One region of the Micromonospora sp. NPDC005161 genome, then DNA from elsewhere that is predicted to be linked to it. Evidence: riboswitches for the same ligand, from Rfam matches in the RefSeq annotation. Region 1 holds a riboswitch; the other holds the start of a gene.
What was found. Region 1 has a riboswitch for thiamine pyrophosphate ahead of thiE (thiamine phosphate synthase). Riboswitches for the same ligand answer to the same signal wherever they lie in the genome.

Region 1 (7,043 bases):
GGTCGCCTGCCAGGCCCCGGTCGGAGCCGCCTGGAGCACCAGGTTGGTGGCGTCGTTGCGGGCACCGTAGAGGTCGCCCACCGCCGTGGGCAGCCGCAGCGCGCCGCCGGCAACCGAGTAGAGCTGGTTCTCCCGGACCACGCTGGTCCACCGGTTCTTGTCGAGGCTGGTGCCGTCGAAGTCGTCCGAGCGCGCCCCGAAGCAGGACGTGTTCGGCGCGTCGACCCGCACCGGCACGGTGGCGTACGACTTCGCGCCCTTGCTGTCCGTCACCGTCAGGGTGGCGGTGAAGGTGCCCGGGCTGGTGTAGGTGTAGTTGGCGTCCAACGTGGACGTCGTGCCGCCGTCACCGAAGTCCCAGGCGTACGTCAGCGGGCTGTCGCCCTCGGCGTCGGTGGCCGTGCCGTCGAAGGCGACGGTGACCGGCGCGGTGCCGGTGGCCGGGGTGGCGGTGGCGCTGACCACCGGTGGCGCGTTCTCGGTGACGCCGCGGCCGAGGAAGTCCATCCAGTTGACGTTGAACAGCGACCCCGCGCCGCCGTTCGGGTCCCGGGCGACGAAGTACAGCGTGCCGCTCGCGGCGCCGGTCACCGGCGCGGTCACGTCCGTGTACGTCTGCCACCCGCCGGTGCCCGGCACGGTGGCCGAGGCGACCACCGGTCCGTCGACGGCGCCGGCGCGGACCTCGACCCGGCCTCCGGAGACTGCCGAGGCGGCCCGGAACCGGATGTCGGTGACGTTGGTCAGGTTCGCCGGGGCGAGCGACCACCAGTCGCCGTCCTCGATGAACCCGATGTTCTGGCCGCCGCCGGCGCTGTCGCCGCCGGTCTCCCGCTGCACGCCGGCGTCGCCGCCGCCGGTACTCCCCGGCGCCCGCCCGTTGGTGGTGAAGTACTCGGCCTGCTTGCGCTTGGGCTGCAACTGCTCGATCGCGCGGCCGGTGAGCGGGCCGGCCCCGCCAGCGCCGCCCTCGTCGGTGTAGGTGGCCTCGAAGACCGCGAAGACGTTCGCCTCGGCGCCGTGCCCGGGGGCGAGCGACGTCTGGACGGTGCCGCTGCAGCCGGTGTGCTGCTCCAGCGGGTGGGCGTGCTCGTCGTGGCCGAGCAGCACCTGGAGCCGCACCCGGTCGCAGTCGATCTGCCCGTCCTCCGGGTCGGTCACCTTGATCGTGTAGCGGACCTGGTCACCCCAGTCGAAGAAGCCGCCGTCCGGCGGGAACTCGATGGTCACCGTCGGCGCGGTGTTGCCCACGGTGACCGGCACGTTGGCCACCGCGGTACGGCCCTTCGGGTTGGTGACGGTGAGCTGGGCGGTGAAGCTGCCCGCCGTGGCGTAGGTGTGCGTCGGGTTGGCCTCGGTGGAGGTCTGCCCGTCGCCGAAGGCCCAGGCGTAGGTGAGCGCGCCGCCGTCCGGGTCGCGCGACCCGGCGCTGGAGAATTCCACCGTCAACGGCGCGGGCCCCGACGTCGGGGTGGCCGCCGCCACCGCGATCGGCGCGCGTTCACCGGCGATGTAGTCGATCCGGTAGACGCCGGAGTTGTCGTTGTTGCCGCCGAAGCCGCTGCCCCACTCGATCAGGTAGAGCGCGCCGTCCGGGCCGAACTCGAAGTCCATCGGCCGGAGCATGCCCATCCCGGTGAGCAACTGGTTGATGTCCACCAACGACCTGCCGTCGGCGGTCACCTGCATGGTGTACATCTTCGACTGGTTCCACTCGCCGAGCAGCGCCTTGCCGTCGTAGTACGCCGGCCACTTCCGGTCGGAGTCGAGGTCGGCGTCGTACCGGTAGACCGGGCCGCCCATCGGGGCGCCGCCGCCGCCGATCTCCGGGTACCGCGCGTCACCGGCGTACCCGTAGTCGACGGTCGCTGGGACGACCGGCGGGAGGTTGGTCAGGCCGGTGTTGTTGGGCGAGTTGTTCACCGGGGCGGCGCAGTCGAACTTCGCCCCGCTCGGGCCGGACGGGAACGTGTAGTCGTTGTACGCCTCGTTCGTCCCGGTGCAGTACGGCCAGCCGTAATTGCCGGGGGTGACGATGTTCCACTCGACCAGGCCGCGCGGGCCCCGGGTGGGGCTGTCCGCGTTGGCGTCCGGCCCGTAGTCCGCGACGTAGAGCGTGTTGGTCTTCGGGTCGGTGCCGATCCGGAACGGGTTGCGGAAGCCCATCGCGTAGATCTCGGGACGGGTCTTCTCGGTGCCCGGCGCGAAGAGGTTACCCGCCGGGACCGTGTACGTCCCGTCGTCCTCCGGGTGGATCCGGATCACCTTGCCGCGCAGGTCGTTGGTGTTGCCGGAGGTGCGCTGCGCGTCGTAGTCCTGGCGGCCCGGCCGCTCGTCGAGCGGCGAGTACGCGCTCGACTCGAACGGGTTGGTGTTGTCACCGGTGGCCAGGTACAGGTTGCCGACGCTGTCGAACGCCATGCTGCCGCCGGCGTGGCAGCAGGTGTTGCGCTGGGTGTCGACCCGCAGCACCTGCTTCTCGCTGGCCGGGTCGATGGTGTCGCCGGTCACGGTGAACCGGGACAGCAGGTTGCGCGCGATGCCGTCGTTCGGGGCGTGGTAGAGGTACACCCACCTGTTGGTGGCGAAGTCCGGGTCGAGCCGGATGCCGATCAGTCCGTCCTCGTTGCCGGTGAAGACGTCCAGGTCGAGGGCGGTGACCGTGCTGCCGGTGTCCGGCTTGACGACCTGCACCCGGCCGTCCCGCTCGACGTAGAAGACCCGCCCGTCCGGGGCGATGTCCAACTCCATCGGGTTGCTGGTGTTGCTGTCCAGGGTGACCTTCTCGAAGCTCGCGGTCTTCGAGGCGCCGCAGTCGGCGTCCGCCACCCCGGCTGCGGTCCGGATGCCGCCGAGCAGGTGGGAGAGGAACTCCGGCTCGGCGTACGACTCCCGGGTGTGCCCGCCCCCGGTGTACCAGGAACGGCCGCCGTCGAAGTCCTGGCACCAGGCGATCGGGTGGTCGGCCCCCATCGCGCCGGCGCCCGGGGAGTAGCTCTTCTCGTCCAGGCTGGCCAGCACGTGCACGTCCGGCCGGGGGTTGGTCTGGTAGTTGTACCACTCGTCGAAGCGGGACCAGCGGTCCGGAAGCTCGGCCGTGGACGGGTGGGCGTGGTCCTCCACCTTGACCGTGGCCTGCTGGTTCGCCGGGTGGTTGGCGAAGTACGCGCCGACGAGGTCGCCGTACCAGGCCCAGCTGTACTCGGTGTCCGAGGCGGCGTGGATGCCGACGTAACCGCCGCCGGCACGCACGTACCGCTCGAACGCGGCCTGCTGCTCGGCGTCCAGCACGTCGCCGGTGGTGGAGAGCCAGATCACCGCCCGGTATTTCGCCAGATTGGCGTCGGTGAACGCGCCACCGTCCTCGGAACTGTCCACGGTGAATCCGTTGGCCTCGCCCAGTTGTTGGATCGCGGCGAGCCCGGTGGGAATGGAGTCGTGGCGGAAGCCGGCCGTCTTGGAGAACACCAGGACGGAGAAGGGATCGGCCGCAGCCTTTGGCGCCTTCGGCGGCACCTGGCTGACCGGGGCCGCGGCCTGCGTGTTTCGCGGGGGGACCTGGGCGGCGGCCGGAGCCGCCTGGGCGGGCAGCCCGAACAGAGTTGTCGAGGCCAGGGCCAGGGAGATCAGGGTCGCGGTGATGGGTACTCGGGCACGACGAGAATGGGACACGCCGCCTCCTATGTCGCGGTGGACAGGGATCGCGGGGGCCGGCTCGCCGAAGACCGTCCCAGATGGAGCCGGTGCGAATGCCGTGCCAGGGCAACCACGCCAGCATTTTGTCGAATCGCTGAACAAATTAATTCGGTTGGATCAATGTCCGGCAAGATGCCGGCGGGTAACGGTTCTGCAACGGTGGGCGACATTCCGAACAGGACCGCATGAAGCGCCCAACGGATCTCGCCGAGCGGTGCGGTTTTCGCCCGCCGGCCGCCGGCCGACCCCGCCTTGGCAGACGGCCGGAACTGTCGTACGGTGACACGCAAGTAACCCACGGGAGTCCGGTGTACCGGGCTGAGAGGGGGGCTGACAGCCCCCGACCGTCGAACCTGATCCGGGTAATGCCGGCGCAGGGAGGAGCGTTGCCGTGCCGTCCCTTGGGCGACTGCATCTGATCACCGACACCCGACCCGGGCGGGATCCACTCACCGTGGTCCGGGCCGCCCTCACCACGGCCCGAGCCGACCTGGTGGTGCAGGTCCGGGTCGAGGACTCCGCCACCGACCGCGTGGCGTACGACCTGGCTCGGCGGGTGCTCGCGCTCTGCTCGCCGTACGGGGCGACCTGCCTGGTCAACGACCGGTTGCACGTGGCGTTGGCGGTGGGCGCCGCCGGTGGACACGTCGGTGCCGACGACCTGCCGGTCGCCGCCGCCCGCCGGGTGCTCGGCCCCACCGGCGTGCTCGGGGCGACCGCCCGGGCACCGGAGACGGCGATCGAGGCCGTCGCCGCGGGAGCCAGCTACCTGGGCGTCGGGCCGTGCCACGCCACCAGCACCAAGGCCGGGCTGCCGGACCCGATCGGCCCGGCGGGGGTACGGGCGGTCAACGACGCGGTCGACGTTCCGGTGATCGCGATCGGTGGGGTGACCGCCGCCCGGGTGCCGGCGCTGCGAGCCGCCGGGGCGTACGGGGTGGCGGTGGTGGGCGCGGTATCCGCTGCCGCCGACCCGGCCCGGGCCACCGCCGAGCTGCTCGGGGCGCTGACGTGTTAACAGGGGGCCCTTCCTCTACAGAATCCGTTAACAAGGGGCCCTTCCTTGCGGACGTCGCGGTGGTGGGGGCGGGGCCGATCGGGTTGGCGATCGCCTGGCGGTGCGCCGCCCGCGGGCTTCGGGTGGTGGTGCACGATCCGTCCCCCGGGTCAGGGGCCTCGGCGGTGGCCGCCGGGATGCTCTCTCCGGTGGCCGAGGCGTACTTCGGTGAGCGGCAGCTGACCGGGCTGCTGCTGGCGTCCGCCGCCCGGTGGCCGGCGTTCGCGGACGAGCTGACCGAGGCGAGCGGCGTCGAGCTGGGCTACCGGACCGAGGGCACCCTGCTGGTCGGGCTGACCGCGGACGACCTGGCCGAGGCGCGCCGGCTCTGGGCGTACCAGCAGGGGTTGGGCCTGCCGGTCACCCCGCTGCGCCCCACCGAGCTGCGCGACCGCGAGCCGGCGCTCGCGCCGCGGGTGCGCGGCGGGGCACTCGCGCCCACCGACCACCAGGTCGACCCACGGTTGCTGGTGCCGGCGCTGCGCACGGCCGCGCAGCGGGCCGGCGCGGTGCTCGCCCCGCGGGCGGTCCGTTCCCTCGCCGAGGTGGACGCCCGGGTCACCGTGGTCGCCGCCGGCTGCGGCGCCGCCGCCCTCACCGGCCTGCCCGTGCGGCCGGTGAAGGGCCAGATCCTCCGGCTACGCGCGCCCGGCGGCGCCGCGCCGGGCTTCCGGCACGTGATCCGGGGGTACGCCGACGGCGAGCAGGTCTATCTGGTGCCCCGCGCAGACGGCGAGGTGGTGCTCGGCGCGACGGTCGAGGAGCGGTCGGACACCACGGTCACCGCCGGCGCGGTGCTGCGCCTACTCCGTGCCGGCGTCGACCTGCTCCCCGAGCTGGCCGAGTACGACCTGGTCGAGACGGTCGCCGGGCTGCGTCCGGGCACCCCGGACAACGCGCCGATCCTCGGGCCGCTGTCCGACCGGCCGGACGTGCTGGCCGCCACCGGGCACCACCGGCACGGCATCGTGCTCACCCCGGTCACCGCCGACCTGATCGCCGACCTGGTCACCACCGGCGTGCCCGATCCGCTGCTCACGCCCTTTCACCCGGGCCGGTTCGCCGCCGCCGGCCCGGATCCCACCAGCGCGGCCGGTCGGCTGGCCGGGCCTGGTGCGGCCGATGTCGGCGCACCTGATCGGACGACAGAGGAGGACCGGTGGAGTTGACGGTGAACGGGACCGGGCGCAGCGTCCCCGGTGGAGCGTCGGTGGCCGATCTGGTCAGCGACATCGCGCCGCAGCAGCGCGGGGTGGCGGTCGCGGTCAACGGCGAGGTGGTGCCCCGAACCGGCTGGCCGACCACGGCGCTGCGCGACGGTGATCGCGTCGAGGTGCTCACCGCCGCGCAGGGCGGGTGACCGGCGTGCCGTTCGAGCTGGGTGGGGCGACGTTCACCTCGCGGCTGATCCTCGGCACCGGCGGCGCCGCGAACCTGCACGTGCTGGAGCAGGCGATCCGGGCGTCCGGCACCGAGCTGGTCACTCTGGCGCTGCGCCGGGTGGACACCGCGCCGGGCAGCGCCGGTGGGCTGCTGGAGCTGCTGGACCGGTGCGGGGTACGGCTGCTGCCGAACACCGCCGGCTGCCACACCGCGACCGAGGCCGTGAAGGTGGCCCGGCTGGCCAGGGACGCGTTCGACACCGACTGGATCAAGCTGGAGGTGATCGGTGACGAGCGGACCCTGCTGCCCGACGGGGTCGAGCTGCTCCGCGCCGCCGAGGAGCTGGTCGCCGACGGATTCACCGTGCTGCCGTACACCAGCGACGACCCGGTGCTCGCCCGCCGGCTGGCCGACGTGGGCTGCGCCGCGGTGATGCCGGCCGGCGCGCCGATCGGCTCGGGGCTCGGCATCGGAAACCCGCACCACATCCGGCTGATCCGGCAGGGCGTGGACGTGCCGGTGATCCTGGACGCCGGCATCGGCACGGCGTCCGACGCGGCGCTGGCGATGGAGCTGGGCTGCGACGCGGTGCTGCTGGCCAGCGCGGTCACCCGGGCCGCGGACCCGGTCGCGATGGCGACCGCGATGCGGTACGCGGTCGAGGCGGGTCGGCTGGCCGCTGGCGCCGGCCGGATCGCCCGCCGCTTCCACGCCCTCCCGTCCACCCCCGACGAGGGAAGACCCGACCTGTGACCCCCGAGCGCGTCCCGCCCGGGTGCCCGGCAACCCTGCCGTCGGGCGTTGTCGTGCTGACGGATCGGCGGGTGGCGCGGGGGGCGCTCGATCAGGTGGTGGCGGGGGCCGTTGCCGGGGGAGTGCGCTGGGTGGTGCTGCGGGAGAAGGACCT
Region 2 (7,043 bases), on a different contig from region 1:
GGTCGGAGGCGAAGAGCACCAGGGTGACCAGGATGCCGACGGCGCTGACCAGCAGCGGCCAGGCCCGCCGGGCCAGCACCCCGTAACGGATGCCGAACAGCGGCAGCACGGCGAGTTCGACGGCGATGGCGATCGCCGGGGCCACCGGGTCCAGGGTGGCCAGCAGGGTGAACGAGAAGACCAGCGCGGCGGCGACCTTCGCCACCGGGTTACGGCGGGCCAGCGGTGCACCGGGCGCGGCGACCGGCTCGATGCTGATCATCGAGCGGCCGGTCACGATCGCTCCAGGGTGACGGTGCGGTCGGCGAGCGCGGCGACGAAGTCCGGGTCGTGGGTCACGGTGACCACGCCGTGCCCGGCGTCGCGGAGATCGGCGAAGAGGTCGACCAGCTCCCGCCAGGTCCGCCGGTCCTGACCGAAGGTGGGTTCGTCGCAGATCAGCAGGCGGGGCGCGGTGGCCAGGGCGGTCGCCACGCTCAACCGCCGGGCCTCCCCACCGGAGAGGGTGTACGGGTTGGCCGCGGCGAGCCGGGTCAGCCGCAGCCGGTCCAGCAGCCCCGCCACGGTCTCCTTGACGGCCGCCTCGGGCTGGCCGGTCCGGCGCGGGCCGAGCGCCAGCTCGTCGAAGACGGTGCTGGTGACGAACTGGTGCTCAGGGTCCTGGAACACCGACCCGATCCGTCGCGCCAGCGCGGGCGCCCGCCACCGGTGCGGGGCGGTGCGGTGGTCCGGCCCGGCCAGTTCGGCGGACGCGGTGACCCGGCCGGCACCCGGCCGGAGCAGCCCACCGAGCAGCAGCGCGAGAGTCGACTTGCCGGCCCCGTTCGGCCCGCGCACGGCGAGCGCCTCGCCGGCGCGTACCGCCAGGTCGGTGGGGGCCAGCCGGGGCGGCAGGCCGAGCCGGTCGGCGGTGAGCAGCAGCTCGCCGGGGGCGGCGGTCGCCCGCCGGATGGCCACGGGATGACCCGGCACCCAGACGCCCTCGGCGGCGAGGGCGGCGCCGTGCGCGGCGAAGACCGCCGCGGGCGGACCGTCCGCGCGGACCCCGCCGCCGGGCTCCAGGACGACCACCCGGTCGACCAGCGGGAGCGCCTCGGCGACCCGGTGCTCGACCAGGACCAGCGTGGTGTCGGCCTCCAGCGCGCCGGCCACCGCCCGCCGGACGAGGTCTGCCCCGGCCGGGTCGAGGTTGGCGGTCGGTTCGTCGAGCAGCAGCAGGCCGGGGCGCAGGGCCAGCGCGCCGGCGAGGGCGAGGCGTTGCTGCTCGCCGCCCGAGAGCGCGGCGGTGGGCCGGTCCCGGTCGTACGGGAAGCCGACCCGGCGCAGCGCCTCGTCCACCCGGGGCCAGATCGCGTCCGTCGGCACGCCCCGGTTCTCCAGCCCGAAGGCGACGTCGTCGCCGCTACGGGCCATCATCAGCTGGGTCTCCGGGTCCTGGAAGACGATGCCGACCCGTTCCCGACCCTTGCGTGGGTCGAGCCCGTCGATCTCGACGGTGCCCTCCTGCTCGCCGGAGTCCTCCGGCAGCAGCCCGGCCAGCGCGCTGAGCAGCGTGCTCTTGCCGGCCCCCGACGGGCCGAGCAACAACACCCGCTCGCCAGCCTCGACCCGCAGGTCCACACCGCGTATGGCCCATGCGAGCCGCCCGGCGTGCCGCCACCCGAACCCCCGTAGCTGGACCCCGCTCACCACACCTCCTTCCCCCGCCCGGGCCGCTCTCACGTCGTTGATCAAGAGGTTTACGTCAGTTCGCCGCCCCTTGTTGACGCAAACCTCTTGATCAACGGGAAGACGTGGGGGTCAGATGGCGGCGCGGTCGCGGGCGACCGGGAAGCGGTCCAGGACGCCGGTGTCGGCAAGGGCGCGGGTGAGGACCCAACCGCCGACGCCGGCGATCACGGTGGCGCTGACGATGGTGAGCAGCGCGTACGGGATGCGGTAGTCGACCAGCTCGTACTCGGCGTTCCAGACGAAGAAGTCGAACAGCGCGGCGCTGAGCCCGGTCAGCGCGCCGGCCAGCGCCGCGGTCGGCAGCCGGAACGAGCGGTACCGGAAGGCCGCGAAGGCCAACTCGGCGCCGAGGCCCTGCACGATGCCCTGCGGGATCACCGTGCCGGCCCACTGGCTGCCCAGCAGCGCGGAGAGGACTGCGGCGACCGTCTCGCAGTAGAGCGCGGCGCCGGGCTTGCGGATGACCAGGCCGCCCACCACGGCCGGCATCAGCCAGACGCCGTAGATCAGCGTCTGTGCCGGCGGGAAGAAGGCGAACGCCCCCTCGGTGGCGCTCCAGACCAGGCCCCAGGCCCAGAAGATGACGCCGAAGGCGACCGCGATCACCGAGGCGACCACGATGTCGATGGTGCGCCAGCGGTTGGTGTCGCTGTGGTTCATGTGAATGCTCCCAGTTCTGACTGCGAACCAGGAGAAGACGCACGCCGCGCGCCCGGTGGCACCGGACGGCGGCGCGGCTGGAGGTCGACCGAACTCCCTGCGCTGGCATTACCCAGATCAGGTTCGAGGGTCTGCGGGCGTGCCCGCACTCTCAGCGCTGTGCGCTCCCCTGTCGGATGTGAAGTTGTCTCGCTGACGCTAGCACCGACCAGGGGTACCGGCCCAGCAGGGCGTCCCGCCGCAGGGTCCGGTTCAGGAGACTTCGGCTGGGTAGGCTGACGATCATGCGGGTTGACGCACGGGGTCTCAGGTTCGACGTACGCGCCGGTGGTCCGCCGGACGGCGCGCCCGTCCTGCTTTTGCACGGCTTCCCCCAGCACTCCGGCGAGTGGGACGAGGCCGCCACGGCGCTGCACACAGCCGGGCTGCGCACGTACGCGCTGGACCAGCGGGGCTACTCGCCGGGCGCCCGGCCGGCGGCGGTCCCGGACTACCGGATCCCCGAACTGGTCGCCGACGCGGTGGCGGTGCTGGACGCGCTCGGGCTGGACGCCGTCCACCTGGTCGGCCACGACTGGGGTGCGATCGTGGCCTGGGCGCTGGCCGCCCGGCACCCCGAGCGGGTCCGTACGTTGACCGCGGTGTCCGTGCCACATCCGGCAGCCATGGCGCACGCGCTCGCCACCGACGGCCAGCAGAAGGCGCGCTCGTCGTACATCGCGTTGTTCCGCAAGCCGGGCAAGGCGGAGAAGGTGCTGCTGGCGTGGAACGCCACCGCACTGCGCAAGTTGCTCACCGGGGTGGGCGACGCGTCCCGGGTGGACCACTACGCCGACCCGATGCGCGAGCCGGGCGCGCTCACCGCGGCGCTGAACTGGTACCGGGCGATGTCCCGCGCCGACCTGGCCGGCGTCGGCCCGGTCGCGGTGCCCACCACGTACGTGTGGAGCGACCGGGACATCGCCATCGGCCGGACCGCCGCCGAGGCGTGCGCCGCCAACGTCACCGGGGACTATCGCTTCGTCGAGCTGCCCGGCGTGAGCCACTGGATCCCGGACGCCGCGCCGGGCCCGCTGGCCGAGGCGATCCTGGCCCGAACCAGCGGAACGGCCTGAGCCATGGCGGTCGGGAGGCACACCGTGACGATGGACGCCTGCGGGCCGGGGACCCGGCGCTCGATCGCCGCGCAACTGCGCATGCTGGGCGTACGCCCCGGCGGGACGCTGCTGGTGCACGCCGGGCTGCGTCAGCTGGGTTTCGTCTGCGGTGGTCCGCAGGCGCTGGTGCTCGCCCTGCGCGACGCGCTCGGCCCGGACGGCACGATCGTGGTGCCCACCCACACCCCGGACAACAGCGACCCCGCGCAGTGGCGCGACCCGCCGGTGCCGGTGGACTGGTGGCCGCTGATCCGCGCCGAGATGCCCGGGTTCGATCCGGCGGTCACCCCGAGCCGATTCATGGGCGTGTTCGCCGAGACGGTCCGCTGCTGGCCCGGAGCGCTGCGCAGCTCCCATCCCCACGTGTCGTTCGCCGCCCTCGGCCCGGCCGCCGAACAGGTGGTGGCCGGGCACACCCGGGCCGACATGCTCGGTGAGGGCTCCCCGCTGGCCCGGCTCTACGACCTCGACGCCCACGTGCTGCTGCTCGGTGTGGACCACGCGGTGAACACCTCGCTGCACCTGGCCGAGTACCGCCGTCCGGCCCCACCCGGCGAGCAGTTGGGCGCGGCGGTACGCACCGCCGACGGTGGCCGCGAATGGGTGTGGTGGCAGGACGTACGGCTCGACGAGACCGACTTCGACGCGCTGGGCCAGGACCTGGAGGCGACCGGGGCGGTCCGTACCGGACGGGTCGGCACCGGGACCGGGAGGTTGATGCGCCAGCGGGCGGCGGTCGACTTCGCAGTGCAATGGCTCGCCAGCAACCGGACGACGGAGGACGCATGACGGTGAGTGCCGAGGACTACCTGGCCGTGGTGACCGAGACGATCGGCCGGGTGGCCGCGAGTCAGCGGGCGGCGGTGGGGCGGGCCGCTGACCTGATCGCCGACGCGGTGCGCGCTGACGGGGTGGTGCACGCCTTCGGCACCGGGCACTCCGAGGCGTTGGCGATGGAGATCGCCGGCCGGGCGGGCGGTCTGGTGCCGACCAATCGGATCGCGCTGCGCGACCTGGTGCTGCTCGGCGGCGAACCGGCCGACCGGCTCGGCCCGCTGCTGGAGCGGGACCCGGCGGTGGCGCACCGGCTGTACGAGCTGGCCCCGGTGCGGCCCACCGACGTCTTCGTGCTCGCCTCGAACTCCGGGGTCAACGGCGCGATGGTGGAGTTCGCCACGCTGGTCAAGCAGCACGGCCACGGGCTGGTGGCGATCACCTCCGCACAGCACTCCGGCCGGATGACCTCCCGCCACCCGTCCGGGCGCAAGCTGGCGGACCTCGCCGACGTGGTGCTCGACAACGGCGCGCCGTACGGCGACGCGACGCTGCCGCTGCCCGGCGGTGGCGCGGTGGGCGCGGTCTCCTCGATCACGGCGGCGCTGCTGGCCCAGCAGGTCACCGTGGAGGTGGTGGCCAGGTTGCTGGCGGCGGGGGAGCGGCCTCCGGTCTACCTGTCGGCGAACATCCCGGACGGCGACGCCCACAACACGGCGCTGGAGGCGCGGTACGCGGGCCGCATCCGGCGCGGCTCCTGAGGCTCGTCTGGGAGGGGCCGGTGCCCGGGCGGCGGTCGGGGTGTCGTGAACCTGTTTCGCGCTCGACCGGGTGGGGCACTTGCCTTGCTGGCGGCGGCCCGTACCGCCGGCAGTACCGTCGCACCGGAGGTAGCGCGTGTCCAAGGAGACCGAGAAGCAGCGTTGGCAGCGCAACTTCGCCGACCTGTTGCAGGAGTTGCGGGTCGCCCAGACCGGCGTGCAGATCCTCTTCGCCTTCCTGCTCACCCTGCCGTTCAGCAACGGGTTCACCAGCACGAGCGAGTTCCAGCGGGACGTCTACGTCGTCGCGCTGCTCGCCGCGGCCGCCGCCACCGCGCTGATCATCTCGCCGGTGGCGTTCCACCGGGCGCTGTTCCGGCAGGGGCGTAAGCCGGAGCTGGTCCGGTTCGCGCACCGGATGGCCGGTGGCGGCCTCGCCTTCATGCTGATCTCCATGGTCAGCGCGGTGCTGCTGATCACCGACTTCGTGCTGGACCGGCCGATCGCGTTCGTGCTCAGCGCGCTGACCGGGCTCTGGTTCCTCGCGTTCTGGGTGGTCCTGCCGTTCTCCCGGCGCAGCTGGGGGGACGACGACATCGACGACGACGATGACGACCCGCGCACCCTCGCCAGCTGAGGCCGGGGCCAGGTATCGAACTCGATCTTCACGGACCGCTACCCCTGAGTAACACCCGGGGGTAGCGTGACGGTAGTCGCGCACGTCGACGCAGCCGCACCGAGGTTCGAGGGGGCAGCCGTGACCACGACGCAGAACGGCCGACCGGCAGCGGACGGCCCCGATCCCGGCACCGCTCCGAGCACCGTCGGCGCCGCGGGGCCGTTGCCGAAGGAGGCGGGGCAGGTCTCCGAGAAGGAGGCCCGGCAGGTCGCCGAGGCGGCTCGCGAGTCCGTGTGGGACCGGCCCAGCTTCGGCAAGGAGCTGTTCCTCGGCCGGTTCCGGCTCGACCTGATCGACCCGTGGCCGCGGTCCGACCCGGACGACGTGGCCCGCGCCGACGAGTTCCTCGGCCGGTTCCGCGCCTTCCTTGCCTCCGAAGTGGACGGCGCGGCCATCGAGCGCGACGCGTCCATTCCGGACGCGGTGTTCCACGGGCTGGCCGACCTCGGCGCGTTCGGCATGAAGATCGACCGCGGGTACGGCGGTCTCGGGCTGAGCAACCTGCACTACTGCCGGGCGCTGATGCTGGCCGGCTCGGTCAGCCCGGCGATCGGCGCGCTGCTCTCGGCGCACCAGTCGATCGGGGTGCCGCAGCCGCTGAAGATGTTCGGCACCGCCGAGCAGAAGCAGCGCTTCCTGCCCCGGCTCGCCGCCGGCGAGGTGTCCGCGTTCCTGCTCACCGAACCGGACGTCGGCTCCGACCCGGCCCGCCTGGCCACCACCGCCGAGCCGACCGAGGACGGCACCGGCTACCGGCTCAACGGCGTGAAGCTCTGGGCCACCAACGGCATCGTCGCCACCCTGCTGGTGGTGATGGCCCGGGTGCCGGCCACCGAGGGGCGGCGCGGCGGGATCACCGCGTTTGTGGTGGACGGCGACAGCGCGGGCATCACCGTGGAGCGGCGCAACGAGTTCATCGGCCTGCGCGGCCTGGAAAACAGCCTCACCCGGTTCCACGACGTGTTCGTGCCCGCCGAGAACGTGATCGGCGGCGAGGGCAAGGGGTTGAAGATCGCCCTGACCACGCTGAACACCGGCCGGCTGTCACTGCCGGCGATGTGCGTGGGCGCAGGCAAGTGGGCGCTGAACGTGGCCCGGGAGTGGTCCGCCGACCGGGTCCAGTGGGGCCGACCGGTCGGCGAGCACGAGGCGGTCGCCCAGAAGCTCGCCTTCATCGCCGCCACCACGTACGCCATGGAGACCATGCTCGACCTCTGCTGCCTGCTCGCCGACGACGACCGCAACGACATCCGGATCGAGGCCGCGCTCGTCAAGCTGTAC

Region 2: another riboswitch for thiamine pyrophosphate. It lies ahead of ACWD5O_RS22805 (ECF transporter S component); the one in region 1 lies ahead of thiE (thiamine phosphate synthase).

What each region holds. Positions count from the first base shown of each region.
Region 1 covers NZ_JBSFYQ010000057.1:25,703-32,745, forward strand. The annotation lists gene ACWD5O_RS33240 (ThuA domain-containing protein) at 1-3,672, opposite strand, end outside; TPP riboswitch at 3,984-4,093, shown strand; gene thiE (thiamine phosphate synthase) at 4,088-4,714, shown strand; gene thiO (glycine oxidase ThiO) at 4,708-5,922, shown strand; gene thiS (sulfur carrier protein ThiS) at 5,913-6,113, shown strand; gene ACWD5O_RS33260 (thiazole synthase) at 6,110-6,889, shown strand; partial or broken gene ACWD5O_RS33265 (thiamine phosphate synthase) at 6,886-7,043, shown strand, end outside.
Region 2 covers NZ_JBSFYQ010000025.1:25,725-32,767, reverse strand. The annotation lists gene ACWD5O_RS22815 (energy-coupling factor transporter transmembrane component T family protein) at 1-262, opposite strand, end outside; gene ACWD5O_RS22810 (ABC transporter ATP-binding protein) at 274-1,689, opposite strand; gene ACWD5O_RS22805 (ECF transporter S component) at 1,801-2,391, opposite strand; TPP riboswitch at 2,468-2,572, opposite strand; gene ACWD5O_RS22800 (alpha/beta fold hydrolase) at 2,676-3,506, shown strand; gene ACWD5O_RS22795 (aminoglycoside N(3)-acetyltransferase) at 3,537-4,337, shown strand; gene ACWD5O_RS22790 (SIS domain-containing protein) at 4,334-5,083, shown strand; gene ACWD5O_RS22785 (DUF6328 family protein) at 5,220-5,720, shown strand; gene ACWD5O_RS22780 (acyl-CoA dehydrogenase family protein) at 5,841-7,043, shown strand, end outside.